DNA from 2 places in the Haliea atlantica genome. Region 1 is predicted to be linked to the other one. Evidence: predicted binding sites of a transcription regulator. Region 1 holds the regulator's gene; the other holds the start of a gene.
The links. Region 1 encodes sigma-54, which starts transcription at its own class of promoters, with help from an activator protein. Its sites were predicted from a motif close to TGGCACANNNNTTGCNNT; they were not measured.

Region 1 (7,722 bases):
GTGCGCTGCTATTGCAGTTCCCTGTGGCGGAGGTGGACGTGGGAGTATTGCTGGCGATAGTACTGGTAGAGACGATCGGCCAAGTATACTGACCGATGTTGGCCACCGGTACAACCCACGGCGACAGTCATGTAGCTACGGTTGCTCTCGCGGTAGTGAGGCAGCCACTGGTCGAGAAACCGGCGGATACTGTCGAACAGCTCGCCGGTCATCGACTGTGCCTCCAGAAAGCTGGCCACGTCGGCGTCCAGGCCGGTCAGTAGGCGCAGCTCCTTCACCCAGTGCGGGTTGGGCAGCATGCGCACGTCGAAAACCAGGTCCGCATCGTTGGGCAGCCCGCGCTTGAAACCGAAGGACTGGAAGAGGATCGACATGCTGCCGGTGCCGTCGCCGACGACCCGCTGGCGGATGGCATCGCGCAGTTCGTAAATGGTCATCTGGCTGGTGTCCAGCACCAGGGCAGCCGCACTGGCGATGGGTTCCAGAAGCTGCCGCTCGCTATCGATTGCCTCGGCCAGGGGCAGCTGGTCACCGCTCAGGGGGTGCTTGCGCCGGGTCTCCGAGAAGCGCTTGATGAGAACCGGGTCCTGGGCGTCCAGGTAGAGGATCTCGCTGCGCACATCGGCGGGCAGGGCATCCAGAATGCCGCTGAAATCCTGCAGGTTGCGCCAGGCGTTGCGGGCATCAATGCAGACGGCAACGCCGCGGAAGTGCTCGAATTCGCCCCGCTGGGTTTCCGCGACCAGAGCTGGCAACAGGGCCGCCGGCAGGTTGTCGATGCAGTAGTAGCCCTCGTCCTCGAGCTGGTGCAGCGCGGTACTCTTGCCCGACCCGGAGCGTCCGGAGATGATGACCAGTTGCACGCGGCGTCAGCCCTCGTCAGCCCATTCCGTCGCGGCGCGGAACAGCTTGTCGTTGCTGTCGGCATCGCGCAGGGCCTCGCAGAAGGCGCCCTGGCTGAACAGCCTTGCGATCCGGGCGAGAATGTCCAGGTGCTCCTGGTGCGCCTGATCCGGGACCAGCAACACGCAGAGCAGGTCCACCGCCATGTCGTCCGGAGCGTCGAAGTCGATCGGCTCCTCCAGGCTGACCAAAGCCGCGAGAGGTTCCTGGCAGCCGGGGATGCGACAGTGGGGAATGGCGATACCACCACCGAGGCCCGTGCTGCCGAGGCGCTCGCGGGCGACCAGCTGGGTGAAGACTTCCGACTGGGACAGCTCACTGCGGTCGCGGGCGATCAGCTCCGCCAGCGTCTCGAAGAGTTTCTTCTTGCTGCTCCCGGAGGCGCGACACAGGGTGCGCTCCGGGGTCAGTAGTTGGGCGAGTATTTGCATGAGAGAGTCTTCTAGTGGCCGCGGGCCTTTTCCTTGTGCTTAATCAGCTGGCGGTCCAGTTTGTCGACCAGGGCGTCGATGGCGGCGTACATGTCTTCGGATTCAGCGGCGGCAAAGATGTCGGCACCGGCGACGTGGATGGTCGCTTCGGCTTTCTGAACCAGTTTTTCCACGATCAGTGTGACCTCGGTATTGGTGATCTGGTCAAAATGCCGTTGCAGGCGCTCGAACTTACTTTGCACGTAGTCCCGCAGGGCATCGGTCACTTCGACGTGATGACCGCTGATATTCAGTTGCATACCTGACTCCTTCTCGTTGAATGGGCGCGGTGCCCAATATCGGCGGGTTTACAGACCCGCACAGTTTGCATTCTAGACCAATCGCTTGCGCTCATTGGAGGGGGGGATCTGCAGCATCTCCCGGTACTTGGCGACGGTGCGCCGGGCGACCTGGATACCCTGCTCCTCCAGCATCTTTGCCAACTTGCTGTCCGACAGCGGCTTGCGCGGGTTTTCCGCGGCAACCAGCTTGCGGATAAAGGCACGGATGGCGGTTGACGAGGCCTCGCCGCCGCTGGCCGTGCCGACGTGACTGGAGAAAAAATACTTGAGTTCAAAAACGCCCCGCGGCGTGTGCATGTACTTGCGGTTGGTGACCCGGGAGATGGTCGACTCGTGCATCTCCACGGCCTCGGCGATATCCGCCAGCACCAGGGGTTGCATTGCCTCTTCACCGTGTTCGAGGAAGCCGCGCTGGCGCTCGACAATCTGTGTGGCCACCTTCATCAGGGTTTCGTTCCGGCTCTGCAGGCTCTTGAGGAACCAGCGGGCCTCCTGCAGATTGTCGCGCAGGTAGTTGTTGTCGGCACTGTTGTCCGCGCGCCGGATCAGGCTGGCATAGCTGTCATTGATGCGCAGGCGCGGGGCGACGTCGGGGTTGAGCTCCACGACCCAGCGGCCACTGCGTTTGCTGACAAAGACATCGGGGATGATGTATTCGGTGCTGTCCTCGCCGATCTGCTGGCCCGGGCTGGGGTCCAGCGTGCGGATCAGGTCGAGGACCGCCCGCAGCTGGTCTTCCTTGAGCCGCATGCGGCGGAGGATCTGGTTGTAGTCGCCGCTACCGAGCTGGTTGAGGTAGCGGCTGATCACCTGCCTGGCCTGTTCGAGGTAGGGGGTACTGGCGGGCAGCTGCTGCAGCTGGACCAGCAGGCATTCCCGCAGGTCGCGGGTGCACACGCCAGCCGGCTCGAATTGCTGCAGGCAGTGCAGAACCGCCACAACCTCCTCGAGGTCGATCTCGAGATCGTCGCGAAAGGCCTCGTGGATGTCCTCCACGCTGGTCTGCAGGCGGCCGTTGCTGTCGGTGGCGTCGATCAGGGCCAGGGCGATGACCCGGTCAGTGTCGGACAAGCGAGTCAGGTTAAGCTGCCAGCGCAGGTGGTCCTGCAGGGATTCCGACTGGCTGTTGCGGGTATCGAGGTCAAAGTCGCTGTCGTCGCCGCCGGCGCCGGCAGGGGCGCCGGTGGGAATCAGGTCTTCCCACTGGGTATCCACCGGCAGCTCCTCGGGCATGGCGCCGCTGGTCTGCCAGTCGTCGCGATTTTCACCGCTGCCACCACTCGCCGTGCCTTCCAGGCTCTCCAGAGGGCCGTCGGTATGCTGGGGGGCTTCGCGTTCCAGTCGCTGCGTGTTGTCGACTTCGGTATCCCCGCCGGAGTCGTCTTCGGCCACCTCCAGCAAGGGGTTGCTGTCCAGGGCCTGCTGGATTTCCTGCTGCAGGTCCAGGGTGCTCAGCTGCAGCAGGCGAATGGCCTGCTGCAGCTGAGGTGTCATGGTCAGCTGTTGGCCTAGCTTGAGTTGCAGGGACTGTTTCATCGCGAGCGGAAGGGGTCCTGATACCGTCTTGGACAGCTGTCTGGAGCTGCCAGTGTAGCGCCCCGTGTCGAAGGGCTGCAACACCCTGGCGCGATTTTTGCTAGCGCCTGCCGAAAACAGGGCTTGACGGGAAGGCGCTTGGCGCAGGTGCCCGCGCGGCTACAGGCGGAAGTGGTCGCCGAGGTAGACCTGGCGGACGCGCGCGTTGGCCAGGACTTCGGCGGAACTGCCCTCGGCGATGATGTGCCCCTCGCCGACGATATAGGCCTTTTCGCAGATATCGAGGGTTTCCCGCACGTTGTGGTCGGTAATCAACACGCCGATGCCGCGGCGTTTGAGGTGGTTGATAATGTCCTTGATGTCGCTCACGGAGATTGGGTCCACGCCAGCGAAAGGCTCGTCGAGGAGGATGAAGTCCGGCTCGGTGGCCAGGGCGCGGGCGATTTCCACCCGGCGCCGCTCACCGCCGGACAGCGATTGTCCCAGGTTGCCGCGGAGGTGGCTGAGATGGAATTCTTCCAGCAGGCGGTCGGCGTGGGTCTGACGTTCGTGCCGGCGCAGGTCCGGCCGCGTCTCGAGAATCGCCAGGAGGTTGTCCTCTACCGTCATTTTGCGGAATATCGAGGCTTCCTGGGGCAGGTAGCCAATGCCGCGGCGGGCCCGTTCGTGCATCGGCAGCCCGGTGATATCCTCGCCGTGGATGTGAATGTGGCCGCCATCTGCGGCTACGATGCCGACAATCATGTAGAAGCAGGTGGTCTTGCCGGCCCCGTTGGGGCCCAGCAGTCCGACCACCTGGCCGCTGTGCACTTCCAGCGAGACATCCTCGACAACCCGCCGGCCCCGGTAGGCCTTGGCCAGGTTACTTGCGGTCAGCAGCGCCATCGCGCGACTCCTGCTCACTGTCCGTTTCGCTTGCGGCGGCCGGTGCCGGGGCACCATCCCCGCTGCCCTGGTTGACCACGCGGGCAGGGATGACGACTTCGACCCGTCGGCCGTCTTCGGCCGAGGCGTCGCTGTTGGCCCGCACCCGCTGCTCGGCGATGAAGTAATCGATACTGTCGCCGGTAACCAGCGAGCCGTCCTGTTCGATGCTGGCCTGCCGGCGCAACTGGACGCGCTCCTCGCTGTTGAAGTACTCGATGACCCTGGCCCGGGCATGCAACAGCCCCTTGTCCGGCTCCGGCTGCTCCTGCAGATGGGCGGGATTGCCCTCGGCGACAATGCGCTCGGCGGCGTCCACGCGATGGTGCACGGTCACTTTGTCGGCGTTGATGCGCAGGCTGCCCTGCTGCAACTTCACATTGCCGGTGTAGACGGTGAAGCCTTCTTTTTCGTCGCGTAGGGCGCTGTCGGCGCTGATGCGGATGGCCTGCTCGCGGTCGCTCGGCAGCGCCCCCGCTAGGGGCGCGACAAGCAGTACTAACAGAGCCAGAACCAGCGGTGGGACGCGCGGGTTGCCGGGCTTGCCGTGGCGAGTCCTATTGGCCAGGGGGGACATACAGGCTCTCCACGTTGGGTTCCAGATGAATGACCTGGGTGGTCAGGTCGGCGCGCATGCCGTCGGCAGTGACCTGGTTGTTTGCCTGGGTGAAGGTCACCGGGACCATGGAGGTCGCCGTCTTGCTTCGCAGGTTGAGGGTCAGCGCGCGGGTCGCCAAGGTGCCACCACTCTGGTCGTTGGTCAGCAGAATGTCCTGGCGCAGCGACAGGATTTCGGTGGCATGGCGCAGCGTGCCGCGCTGGGCGACCAGGGACCAGCTGCGGTCATCGCCATCGTGGGCATAGTAGCGCGGCTGGCTAAGTTCGGAAATATTGTCTGCGTCCCGGTAGGCGATCCGCTCGGCGGCGAGAATTTCCACCAGCTGGCCCGCTTCGTTGTAGGCCTGACTGCGCGAGTCTGTCAGGTAAGTGGTCACGCTTGGCTGCTGTCGCGCTGCCCCCCGCTGATCCAGGGGGGTGTCGAGGTTGGGCGCCCAGAACCAGGCCAGCAGGAGCAGGGCGAGCAGAACGTTCTGTCGCAGTCCCCCCATCAGAGCCAGTCCGCTTCCACTGCCGCGCGCTGCTGGCGCAGTTCCAGCAGCCATTCACAGGCCTGCCGCACCGCGCCGCGGCCACCCGGAAAGTCGCTGCACCAGTCCGCTGACCTGCGCACCAGGGCAACCGCATCGGCGACGGTGAGCCCGAGGCCGGCGGCGCGGATTGCGCGCAGGTCGGGCAGGTCGTCCCCCATGTACGCGCACTCGTCCAGACTGAGGCCCTGCTGCTGGCACAGGGCCTCCAGGGCCGTGAGCTTGTCCTCGCGCCCCTGCACCAGGTCGGCGATCCCCAGTTCCCGCGCGCGTCTTTCCACGCAGCTGGACTGCCGGCCGGTGATGATGGCGGTGCGGATGCCGGCCTGCTGCACCAGCTTGATCCCCAGGCCATCCTTGATATTGAAAGTCTTCAGTTCGTGGCCGTCGCTGCTGTAGGTCACGCTGCCGTCGGTCATGACGCCATCCACATCCAGCGCCAGCAGGCGGATGCCGCGCGCGCGGCGCTGCAGTTCAGGCTTCTGCATTCAGGCGATCCCCGCGTGCAGCAGGTGCATGACGTGGAGGACCCCGGTCAGGTTCTGTTGCTCATCCATCACCACCAGGGTCGAGATCCGGTTTTCCTCCATGATGCGCAGTGCCTCCGCCGCCAGCATGCCGCCGGTGACCTGCTTCGGGGAGCGTGTCATCAGCTCGTCGATGAGGGTGGTGTGTACATTGACCCCCTCGTCCAGGGAGCGGCGCAGGTCGCCGTCGGTAAAAATGCCGACCAGCTGGCCCGAGCCATCGACGATGGTGGTCATGCCGAGCCCCTTGCCGCTGATCTCCAGCAGTGCCTGGCCCAGGGGCGTCCCCGCAAGCACCCGGGGGATGGCGCTGCCGGTCACCATGACGTCTTCCACCTTCAGCAGCAGTTTCTTGCCCAGTGCTCCCCCGGGGTGGGAGAAGGCGAAGTCCTCGGCTGTGAAGCCGCGCGCCTCGAGCAGGGCGATCGCCAGGGCATCGCCCATGACCAGGGCGGTGGTCGTGCTGGAGGTAGGTGCGAGGTTGAGGGGGCAGGCTTCGGTCTCCACACCGGTATCCAGGTGCGCGTCCGCGACCTGGGCCAGGGGCGAGTCAGGCGCTCCGGTCATGCTGATCAACGGTATGCCGAGGCGCTTGAGCAATGGCAGAAGGGTGATCAGCTCGGGGGAGCGGCCGCTATTGGAGAGGGCAATCACCGCGTCCTCTGCGGTAATCATGCCCATGTCGCCGTGGCTGGCTTCGCCCGGGTGCACGAAGTAGGCCGGCGTGCCGGTGCTGGCCAGGGTGGCCGCGATCTTGCGGGCGATATGCCCCGATTTGCCCATGCCGGTGACGATGACCCGTCCGCGGATATCCAGCAGGAGATCGCAGGCGCGCTGGAAATCCTCGCCGATGCGCGCCTCCAGCGCGTCCACGGCATCTCGCTCCATGCAGATGGTGCGGCGGGCGGAGATGGAGTGGTCGACGGGCTGGCGTCTGCTCATGGGTGGGGCCGTAGTCAGAGTAGCCTGTAATGATACCGTGGCGGGATTGGCGTGAACAACAGCCTTGCGCGCTCCACGCCGTTGCCCAGAGCTGTCGCGGAGGCCCCTGCAGCGGGGGAACTGCTGTGGGTGCAAGTGGTCAAACTGCCGGTGTGGAGGGGGCAGTGAGAAGGTATAATGTCTGCTTTCGCAGAGCATTGCATCCAGTCAAAAGGAAGCCAGGTATGACCACGTTGACGCGTTATGTCACAGCACTAGCACTTGTTCTTCTGCCGCTGTTTGCGGCGGCCAAGGCGGCCGAAGGGGAGGGCAGCGCCCACGAGGTGGTGCGCGCGGCGACCGAACGGGTCATGTCGGAGGTCGAGTCCGCGGATGACTACATCGATGAGCATCCGGAGCGCTTTTATTCCGCGCTCGACGAGATTCTGGACCCGGTAGTGGATTTTCGCGGTTTCGCCCGCGGCGTGATGGGCGCCTATGCCAGCAGTGAACGCTATCGCTCCCTCGATCAGGCCGGGCGCGAAAAGCTGCGGGAGCAGCTCGAGCGTTTCACCGAAGTGATGCGCCAGGGCCTGGTGCGCACTTACGGCAAGGGCCTGCTCGCCTTTGGTGGCTCCCGTATTGACGTGCCCGTACCGGAGGTCGAGGAGGGCGCCAGCCGGGTGGCCGTGCAGCAGTTCATCCACGCCGGCGACAAGGCGCCCTACGAAGTGGTCTATTACATGGGGCGCGACGGTGACGGCCTGTGGAAGCTGCGCAACATGGTGATCGAGGATGTCAACCTCGGCAAGATTTACCAGAGCCAGTTTGAATCCGCCGCCCGCAAGTATGATGGCAACCTCGACCAGGTTATCGCCAACTGGTCGGCCGTGGAGCTGGATGACGCCGGGGAGACCAGCTGACCCGATTGCTGCCCTGGTGCTTTCGGCGCGCGGCCTCGCCAAGGCGCGCCGATTCCCCTAGAATGCGC
Region 2 (7,722 bases), on a different contig from region 1:
GACCTTGCGGCGACCGCTGTTGATGCTGATTCTACTCTCGCTACTGGCACTGCTCGCCTTCCAGATGCGCGACCAGCTGCACCTGGAGCAGGTGCCGGTGGAAGACCAGGATACGGTGCTTGTTCTGGCTCGGGCGGAGCAGGGCACAGGCATTGACAGCATGCGCCAGGTGATCGAGGCCTTGCAGGCGCCGGCGCTGCAGCGAGCAGCTGATGGCACTATTCCCCGCGTGCTGTTCGTGTCGCCCTCGTTTGGCACCACGACCCCCGATGGTGCCTTTTCGCGAATCTCCATGGTCAGTCGCGACCAGCGCGACTACTCGGCCTTCGAGCTGCGCGATGCGCTGATGCGCGAGTGGCGCGAGATTCCGGGTGTCCGCGTCATGGCATTCCTGCCCTCGGGGCTGGGGCAGGGCGGCGCCAATACGCCGGTGGAGTTTGTGCTGCAGGGACCCGATTACCGCAGCCTGGCGCAGTGGCGCGATATTGTGCTGCGCGAGGCCGGTAGCAGTGGTCTGTTCGGCAACCTGGACAGCGATCTGCGCGAAACCCAGCAGCAGCTGCATCTGCATACCGACCTGGACCGCGCGGCGGCGCTGGGGGTCAGCGCACGCGCCCTGGCCGAGGCTCTGCAGGCACTGATGAGCGAGCAGGAGGTGTCGACCTTCAGTGAACGCGGTGAGGAATATCCGGTTATCGTTCAGCTGGAGCGAAGCCAGCGCAGCAGCCCGGATGACGTGCGCAATATCTTTGTCCGCAGCGACAGCGGCGAGTTGATTCAGCTGGCCAACCTGGTGAGCCTGGAAAGTCGCGCCGGTATCAGTGCCTTGCACCGCTACAACCGCATGCGTGCGGTAACCCTGAGTGGCAGCCTGGCGCCGGGCGTTAGCCTCGGCGAGGCCCTCACCTTTCTCGAGGAGGTGGTCGAGCGCAAGTTGCCCCCCATGGCGAAGGTGGATTATCGCGGCGAGTCTCTCAATTACAAGGAGTCCACCGGCGCGCTCTACGCAACCTTTGGCCTCGCCCTGCTGGTAACCTTCCTGGTCATGGCGGCACAGTTTGAAAGTTTCGTGCACCCCACGGTGATCATGATCACCGTGCCGCTGGCCGTGGTCGGGGGGCTGGGGGGGCTGGTGCTGACGGGCCAGTCCTTCAATATCTTCAGCCAGATCGGCCTGCTGATGCTGATCGGAATCGCGACCAAGAACGGCATTCTTCTGGTGGAGTTCATCAACCAGTTGCGCGATGCCGGGCGAGCCTTCGAGGACGCCATCCTGGAGGGCTGCCAATTGCGTCTGCGTCCGGTGTTGATGACCACGGTCTCGACCCTGGCGGGGGCTCTGCCGCTGATGCTGATGAGTGGACCGGGCTCGGCCAGTCGCAATGTGCTGGGCGCGGTCATTCTGTTTGGTGTGGCGCTCGCCACGCTGTTTACACTCTACCTGGTGCCCGGGCTGTACTACCTGCTGGCGCGTCGCACCGGATCCCCGGAAACCATTGCCCGGCAGATGGCCGCACTGGAGCGCGCTCAGTGATGGGTGGCATCACCGTGAGGGCGGTGATAACCCGCGGGAAGAGGATCGGTATCCTGGGGGCGCGGGGGCGAGCACTGCCCGCGGCTCAAAGCCCGCCGTGTTCCATCAGGTAGGTGATTGCCACCTTGATCAGGAAGCCGAAGATCCCGAGTGCCAGGGCGATATAGAGAATGAAGGTGCCAAAGCGGCCGGCGTCGCTCCGCCGCGCCAGGTCCCAGACGATAAAGATCATGAACAGGATCAGGGCACCCACGCCCAGGGTGACACCGTAGTCGGTCAGCCAGCGGTCCATGCTGCTCAGGCGACTGTCACGTCGGCCTCGAGGTGGACCTCCGCGTTCATGGAACTGGTGATCAGGCAGGCGGCCTCGGCCTTCTCCAGCACCCGCCGCGCCTTCTCCGGGTCGCTGCCCTCGGGGACGCTGAGACGCGCGGCGACGGTGACCGCGGTAAACCGGGTGACGCGCTCGACTCGGTCCAGGGTGCCGGTAGCGTCGCACTCGAGACTCGTCCACGTCAGGCGGGAAGCGCTGGCCACGGCACGGAAGGTCAGTATGAAGCAGTCCGCCACGGCACCGAGGAGCAGGCTCTCCGGGGACCAGTAACCCTCGGGGCCGCCGAACTCGGGGGGCGGCGTGGTCTCCAGAACCGGCAGCTTGTCGCCCTCAAGCCTGACCGGGCCGTCACTGCTGCCCCGGGCGTGGACGCGGTAGTGGTGTGGGAAATCCTGCATACTCTACTCCTGCTGCGTGTCGTCAGGCCTGGACCTGACGCCATGATAACGCCGGCAGCGAGTCCAGGCCATCGGCATTGCCGTGTCGGTGTGCTGGCCCGCTCCTTGCATCGTCAAGAATATGTCCACTGTTTTGCGATGCCTCCATGTCCCAGTCCGCCGCTGATTTCCTGATTGCTGCCCGCCAGAGTGAGATACGCACCCTGCAGCATTTGCTGCCGCGGGTGCGCCTGGTGGTGATTGTCAGTGGCCTGGTGCATGCCCTGCAGCGCGAGCGTGGCGCCTCGGGCATTTTTACCGGCTCGAGGGGGCAGCGTTTCCGCCAGCAGCGGCGGAACCTGGTGAGCGCCACGGACCAGCAGGTGCTGGCCTTCGATCAGCTGCTGGCGGACCTGGAGCGCGACGAGGCCCTGCAGCAGGCGGGCAGCCACCTGCTCAGCCGGCTGGCGCGAGTGCTCCACCAGCTCGGTCGACGCGATGCGATTTTGCGCGGCACCGCGCGCCTGGAAATGGACGAGGATCGGATCTACGACTTTTACACCGGACTGATCCAGGACCTGCTGGGCGTGGTGTTTGACATCGCGGATACCGCGACCGATTCCGCGGTGACGCGGGCGCTGGTCGCGCTGCTTCACTTCATGCAGGGGAAGGAGCTTGCCGGTCAGGAGCGCGCCCTGGGTGCCTTGCGCCTGGCCAGCGGCCGGCTGTGTGCCCAGCGCAGCGAGAAGCTGGTCGTCTTGCAGGAGGGCCAGCGCCGCAGCTTGGAGGTCTTCTCGCGCTTTGCCGACGCGGGCAGCCTGGCGGTCTGGCAGTCGTGGCTTGCCGACGTATCCAGCCAGCAGGCCCTGGACGACCTGCGCGCTCACGTCGTGGCGCGGCAGTCGGAATCCTCGTCGGACGCCGATCTCAGTGAGACCTGGTTTGCCGTCTGTACCGCGCGCATCGATGCCATGAAGGCGGTGGAGGATCAACTGTCGCTGCATCTGCGCCACGCCGCGGAGGAGAGTCTGGCGGCGTCGCGCCGGGAGTTTGCCGCCTGCCACCGGGAGGTGCATGCCCTGGCCCAGCTGGACCGTCTGTCGGAGCAGCCGGAGGCGGCGCTTGTCGGCGACGGCGAGGCGCTGCGACCCGGCATGCGGCGCTCCCTGATTGATCTGTTGGAAGAGCAGACCAGCCGGCTGGCCGACCTGCAGGAAGCGCTCGAGCAGGCGCGCACGGCGCTCGCCGAGCGCCGGCTGGTGGACCGCGCCAAGGCCCTGCTGATTCGACACCGCGGCCTTTCGGAACACGAGGCGCACAGCCTGCTCCGCCGCATGGCGATGAACCAGGGCTGCAAGCTGCCGGAAGTGGCGCGGGCGGTCCTCAACCTGTCGGAGGTTTTCGGTGGCTAGCTGCGCGAATTTGAGGCGTCTGCACAGCGCTGGTGCGCACAGAGCGTGCGTGGCCGCACGTTCGGAGACCCCTGAAATAGGCTGATTTGCCGTTTTACGCGGCTTGTCGGGAATCTGGCACGCGCTTTGCTCGAACAAATGTGAATCCGGACAACGGCGTCCGGGCTTGCAGACAGACCGGGTCCCCAGGGGCCAGCGACCGAGCAATGGCGCTCACCACACGGAAAAACCTTCCGTGTCGTGGGCGCCTTTTTTTTGTGCCGAAAAAACCGAGGAGCATGTGATGAAGCGACCCCTTGCCACCCTGCGCATACTGCTGGCGACAGCGCTGTCCCTGGGCAGTGCTGCCCTGCAGGCGCTGGGTTATCCCGAGAAAGCGGAATTGACCTTCGGCTTCATCAAGCTTACCGATATGGCGCCCCTGGCCGTGGCGCGGGACAAGGGCTTCTTCGAGGAGGAGGGGCTGTACGTCACACTGGAGGCTCAGGCCAACTGGAAGGTTCTGCTGGACCGCACCATTTCCGGCGAGCTCGACGGCGCCCACATGCTCTCCGGCCAGCCCCTGGCGGCGACCCTGGGTTACGGCACGCAGTCACACATCATTACCGCCTTCACCATGGACCTGAACGGCAATGCCTGCACCGTGGCCAACGATGTCTGGGACGCCATGAAACCGCAGGTGCCTCACCAGGATGGCAAGCCGGTGCATCCGATCAGCGCCGCCGCCTTGCGTCCGGTCATCCAGGCTCACCGCCAGGGCGGAGAAACTTTCCGCATGGGCATGGTGTTCCCGGTGTCGACCCACAACTACGAGTTGCGTTACTGGCTGGCGGCTGGCGGCATCCACCCGGGCTATTACGCGCCCCGGCGCGGCGATACCGCCGGCACCCTGGACGCGGATGTGCTGATTTCGGTCACGCCGCCGCCGCAGATGCCGGCGACCCTGGACGCGGGCACCATCCACGGCTATTGCGTCGGCGAGCCCTGGAACCAGCAGGCGGTATTCCGCGGCATCGGTGTCCCGGTGGTGGCCGACCTGGCCATCCGCAACAACATCTCCGAGAAGGTCTTCGGCGTTACCCAGGCCTGGGCCGCGCAGTACCCCAACACGCACGTGCGGGTGGTGAAGGCCCTGATCCGCGCCGGGCACTGGCTGGACGAGCGCAATAACGCCAACCGCGAGGAGGCTGCGCGACTGATCTCCCGCTCGCACTATGTGGGCGCCGACTACGAGGTCATCGCCAACAGCATGACCGGGGTCTTCGAGTACGAGAAAGGGGATGTGCGCCCGGCGTCCGACTTCAATGTCTTCTTCCGTTATCACGCGACCTACCCCTACTACTCGGACGCGATCTGGTACCTCACCCAGATGCGCCGCTGGGGACAGATCAGCGACGCGAAACCAGACGACTGGTACCTGGAAACCGCGCGCAAGGTCTTCCGCCCCGAGATCTACCGCCAGGCGGCGGAGGCCCTGATCGACGAGGGTCTGATGTCGCCGCAGGACTTTCCCGATTTCGAGACCGAGAGCGGTATCCGGCCGGTGGCCCACACCACCTTCATCGATGGCATTCCCTTTGACGCCACGGCGCCGAATGCCTACCTCGACGCCTTTCCCATCGGCCTCAAGGGCGATCAGCAGCCCTGAGTCGACCCAAACGCTGGAGATGCATTCATGAATACTTCGCAACTTGTCAGTCAGCTGCATGCCCGCCTGCCGGATCGCGATCGCGAAGGGCTGCGACAGAGCGGGCAGTGGCTGCTGCGCACCCTGGGTGCACCCCTGCTGGGACTGGCACTGTTCCTGCTGCTCTGGCAATTCGCGGCGCAGCGGGTGGACACCTCCCTGGGCGCGTTTCCCGGCCCCGTGGCGGTGGCGGAGCAGGCGGCCAATCTGTTGCGGGAGCACCAGCGCGAGCGGGAGCGGGCCGCGGCCTTCTACCAGCGGCAGGAGCAGCGTATCGCCGAGCGCCTGCGGGACCAGCCGGACTGGCAGCCGACCTGGCGCAGCTACACCGGCGCACCGACCTTCCTGGATCAGATCCTGACCAGTCTGGGCACCGTCCTTGCGGGCTTTCTGCTGGCCTCGGTGATCGCGGTTCCCCTGGGCATCGTCATGGGCCTGAGCCCCTTCGTGAATCGCGCGGTCAACCCGCTGGTGCAGCTGTTTCGCCCGGTCTCGCCGCTGGCCTGGCTGCCCCTGGTGACCCTGGTGGTCTCTGCGGTCTACACCGGCGATGACCCGCTGTTTGAGCGCGCCTTCGTGGTGTCGGCGATCACCGTCACGCTGTGTTCCCTGTGGCCGACCCTGATCAACACCGCGGTGGGTGTGAAGGCCGTCAGTCCGGACCTGGACAACGTCAGCCGGGTGCTGCGGCTGGGCTGGTTCAGCCATGTGTGGCGGATCGTCCTGCCCTCGGCAATCCCCATGATCTTCACCGGCTTGCGGGTGTCCCTGGGCATTGCCTGGATGGTGCTGATCGCCGCCGAAATGCTGGCGCAGAACCCCGGGCTCGGCAAGTTCGTCTGGGACGAGTTCCAGAACGGCAGTTCCCAATCCCTCAGCCGGATCATGGTGGCGGTCCTCGCCATCGGTCTGATCGGCTTTCTGCTCGACCGGTTGATGTTGCTGCTGCAGCGCCGGGTCGACTGGCAACAAGGAGACTGAGATGAGTAAGTGCCTGCTGGATATATCCGCGGTCGACATGCGCTTTCCCACGCCCCGGGGCGAGTTCGAGGCCCTGCGCGACGTCAACCTGAAGATCCGCGAGGGGGAATTTGTCTCTCTGATTGGCCACTCGGGATGTGGCAAGTCTACGGTACTCAACCTGGTGGGCGGCCTGCTGCAGGCCTCCGCGGGGGGCATCATTCTCGACGGGCGCGAGGTGCGGGAGCCCGGCCCGGAGCGTGCCGTCGTGTTCCAGAACCATTCCCTGCTGCCCTGGCTCAGTGTGCGCGAGAACGTGGCACTCGCGGTGCGGCAGGTGTTCCGGCGCCGCAAGAGCCGCGCCGAGATGCGCGAGTGGGTCGACCACCACCTGGCGCTGGTGCACATGAGCGATGCCGCCGACAAGCGACCGGACGAGATTTCCGGGGGCATGAAACAGCGCGTGGGGATCGCCCGGGCCCTGGCGATGCAGCCGCGTGTGCTGCTGATGGACGAGCCCTTCGGCGCCCTGGATGCCCTGACCCGCGCCCACCTCCAGGACACGCTGATGGAGATCCAGCGCGACCTCAATAACACCGTGATCATGATCACTCACGACGTGGACGAGGCGGTACTGCTTTCGGACCGCATCGTGATGATGACCAATGGCCCCTCGGCGACGGTCGGCGAAGTGCTGGAAATCGACCTGCCGCGTCCGCGGGACCGCCTGGAACTGGCGGGCGATACGCACTACACCCGCCTGCGCCGCGAGGTCCTGCGTTTTCTCTATGAAAAGCAGCGCAAGGTGGAGGCCATGCCGGCGGCGTCAGGCCGTGCAGAGGCCGGGGCGTCCGCGGGCGCGACAGACCAACGCCGCGCCGTCGGCAGTGACTTGTGAAGGAGGCGAGCATGAACAAGCCCAGACTGGTAGTGATTGGCAACGGCATGGTGGGGCAGCGTTTTCTCGAGGAAATGGTGGAGCGCGGTCACCCCTACGAGATAACGGTTTTCTGCGAGGAGCCCGTGCCCGCCTATGACCGGGTGCAACTGAGCAGCTGGTTCAGCGGTGCCACGGCGGATGACCTCGCGCTGACCTCAATGGCATGGTTCCGGGAACAGGGAATCAAGCTGGTGATCGGCGAGGAGGCGACGTGCATCGACCGCGAGCGCCGGGAAGTCACCGGTAGCCGCGGCACTGTGGTGGCCTACGACGAGCTGGTGCTGGCGACCGGTTCCTACCCCTTCGTGCCGCCGATTCCCGGGAGCGAGCGCGAGGCCTGCCTGGTCTACCGCACCCTGGAGGACCTCGGTGCGATACAGGCGGCCGCTCAAACCAGCCGCGTTGGCGCGGTGGTCGGCGGTGGCCTGCTCGGGCTCGAGGCGGCCAAGGCGCTGCAGGACCTGGGCCTGGAAACCCA

Region 2: ACYVGS_RS09380 (CmpA/NrtA family ABC transporter substrate-binding protein) is a predicted target of sigma-54. The motif match lies at 3,773-3,790, and genes of this name have one in related genera.

Annotation. Positions count from the first base shown of each region.
Region 1 is NZ_BAAGXL010000003.1:935,349-943,070, reverse strand. Features, by position in the region: gene rapZ (RapZ family nucleotide-binding protein) at 9-863, opposite strand; gene ptsN (PTS sugar transporter subunit IIA) at 870-1,334, opposite strand; gene hpf (HPF/RaiA family ribosome-associated protein) at 1,346-1,633, opposite strand; gene ACYVGS_RS04420 (RNA polymerase factor sigma-54) at 1,706-3,211, opposite strand; gene lptB (LPS export ABC transporter ATP-binding protein) at 3,371-4,096, opposite strand; gene lptA (lipopolysaccharide transport periplasmic protein LptA) at 4,074-4,712, opposite strand; gene lptC (LPS export ABC transporter periplasmic protein LptC) at 4,693-5,244, opposite strand; gene ACYVGS_RS04400 (KdsC family phosphatase) at 5,244-5,771, opposite strand; gene ACYVGS_RS04395 (KpsF/GutQ family sugar-phosphate isomerase) at 5,772-6,752, opposite strand; gene ACYVGS_RS04390 (MlaC/ttg2D family ABC transporter substrate-binding protein) at 6,977-7,654, shown strand.
Region 2 is NZ_BAAGXL010000010.1:51,332-59,053, reverse strand. Features, by position in the region: gene ACYVGS_RS09400 (efflux RND transporter permease subunit) at 1-1,534, shown strand, start outside; gene ACYVGS_RS09395 (DUF2788 domain-containing protein) at 1,620-1,826, opposite strand; gene ACYVGS_RS09390 (OsmC family protein) at 1,832-2,266, opposite strand; gene ACYVGS_RS09385 (nitrate- and nitrite sensing domain-containing protein) at 2,413-3,657, shown strand; gene ACYVGS_RS09380 (CmpA/NrtA family ABC transporter substrate-binding protein) at 3,941-5,305, shown strand; gene ACYVGS_RS09375 (ABC transporter permease) at 5,333-6,325, shown strand; gene ACYVGS_RS09370 (ABC transporter ATP-binding protein) at 6,327-7,202, shown strand; gene nirB (nitrite reductase large subunit) at 7,214-7,722, shown strand, end outside.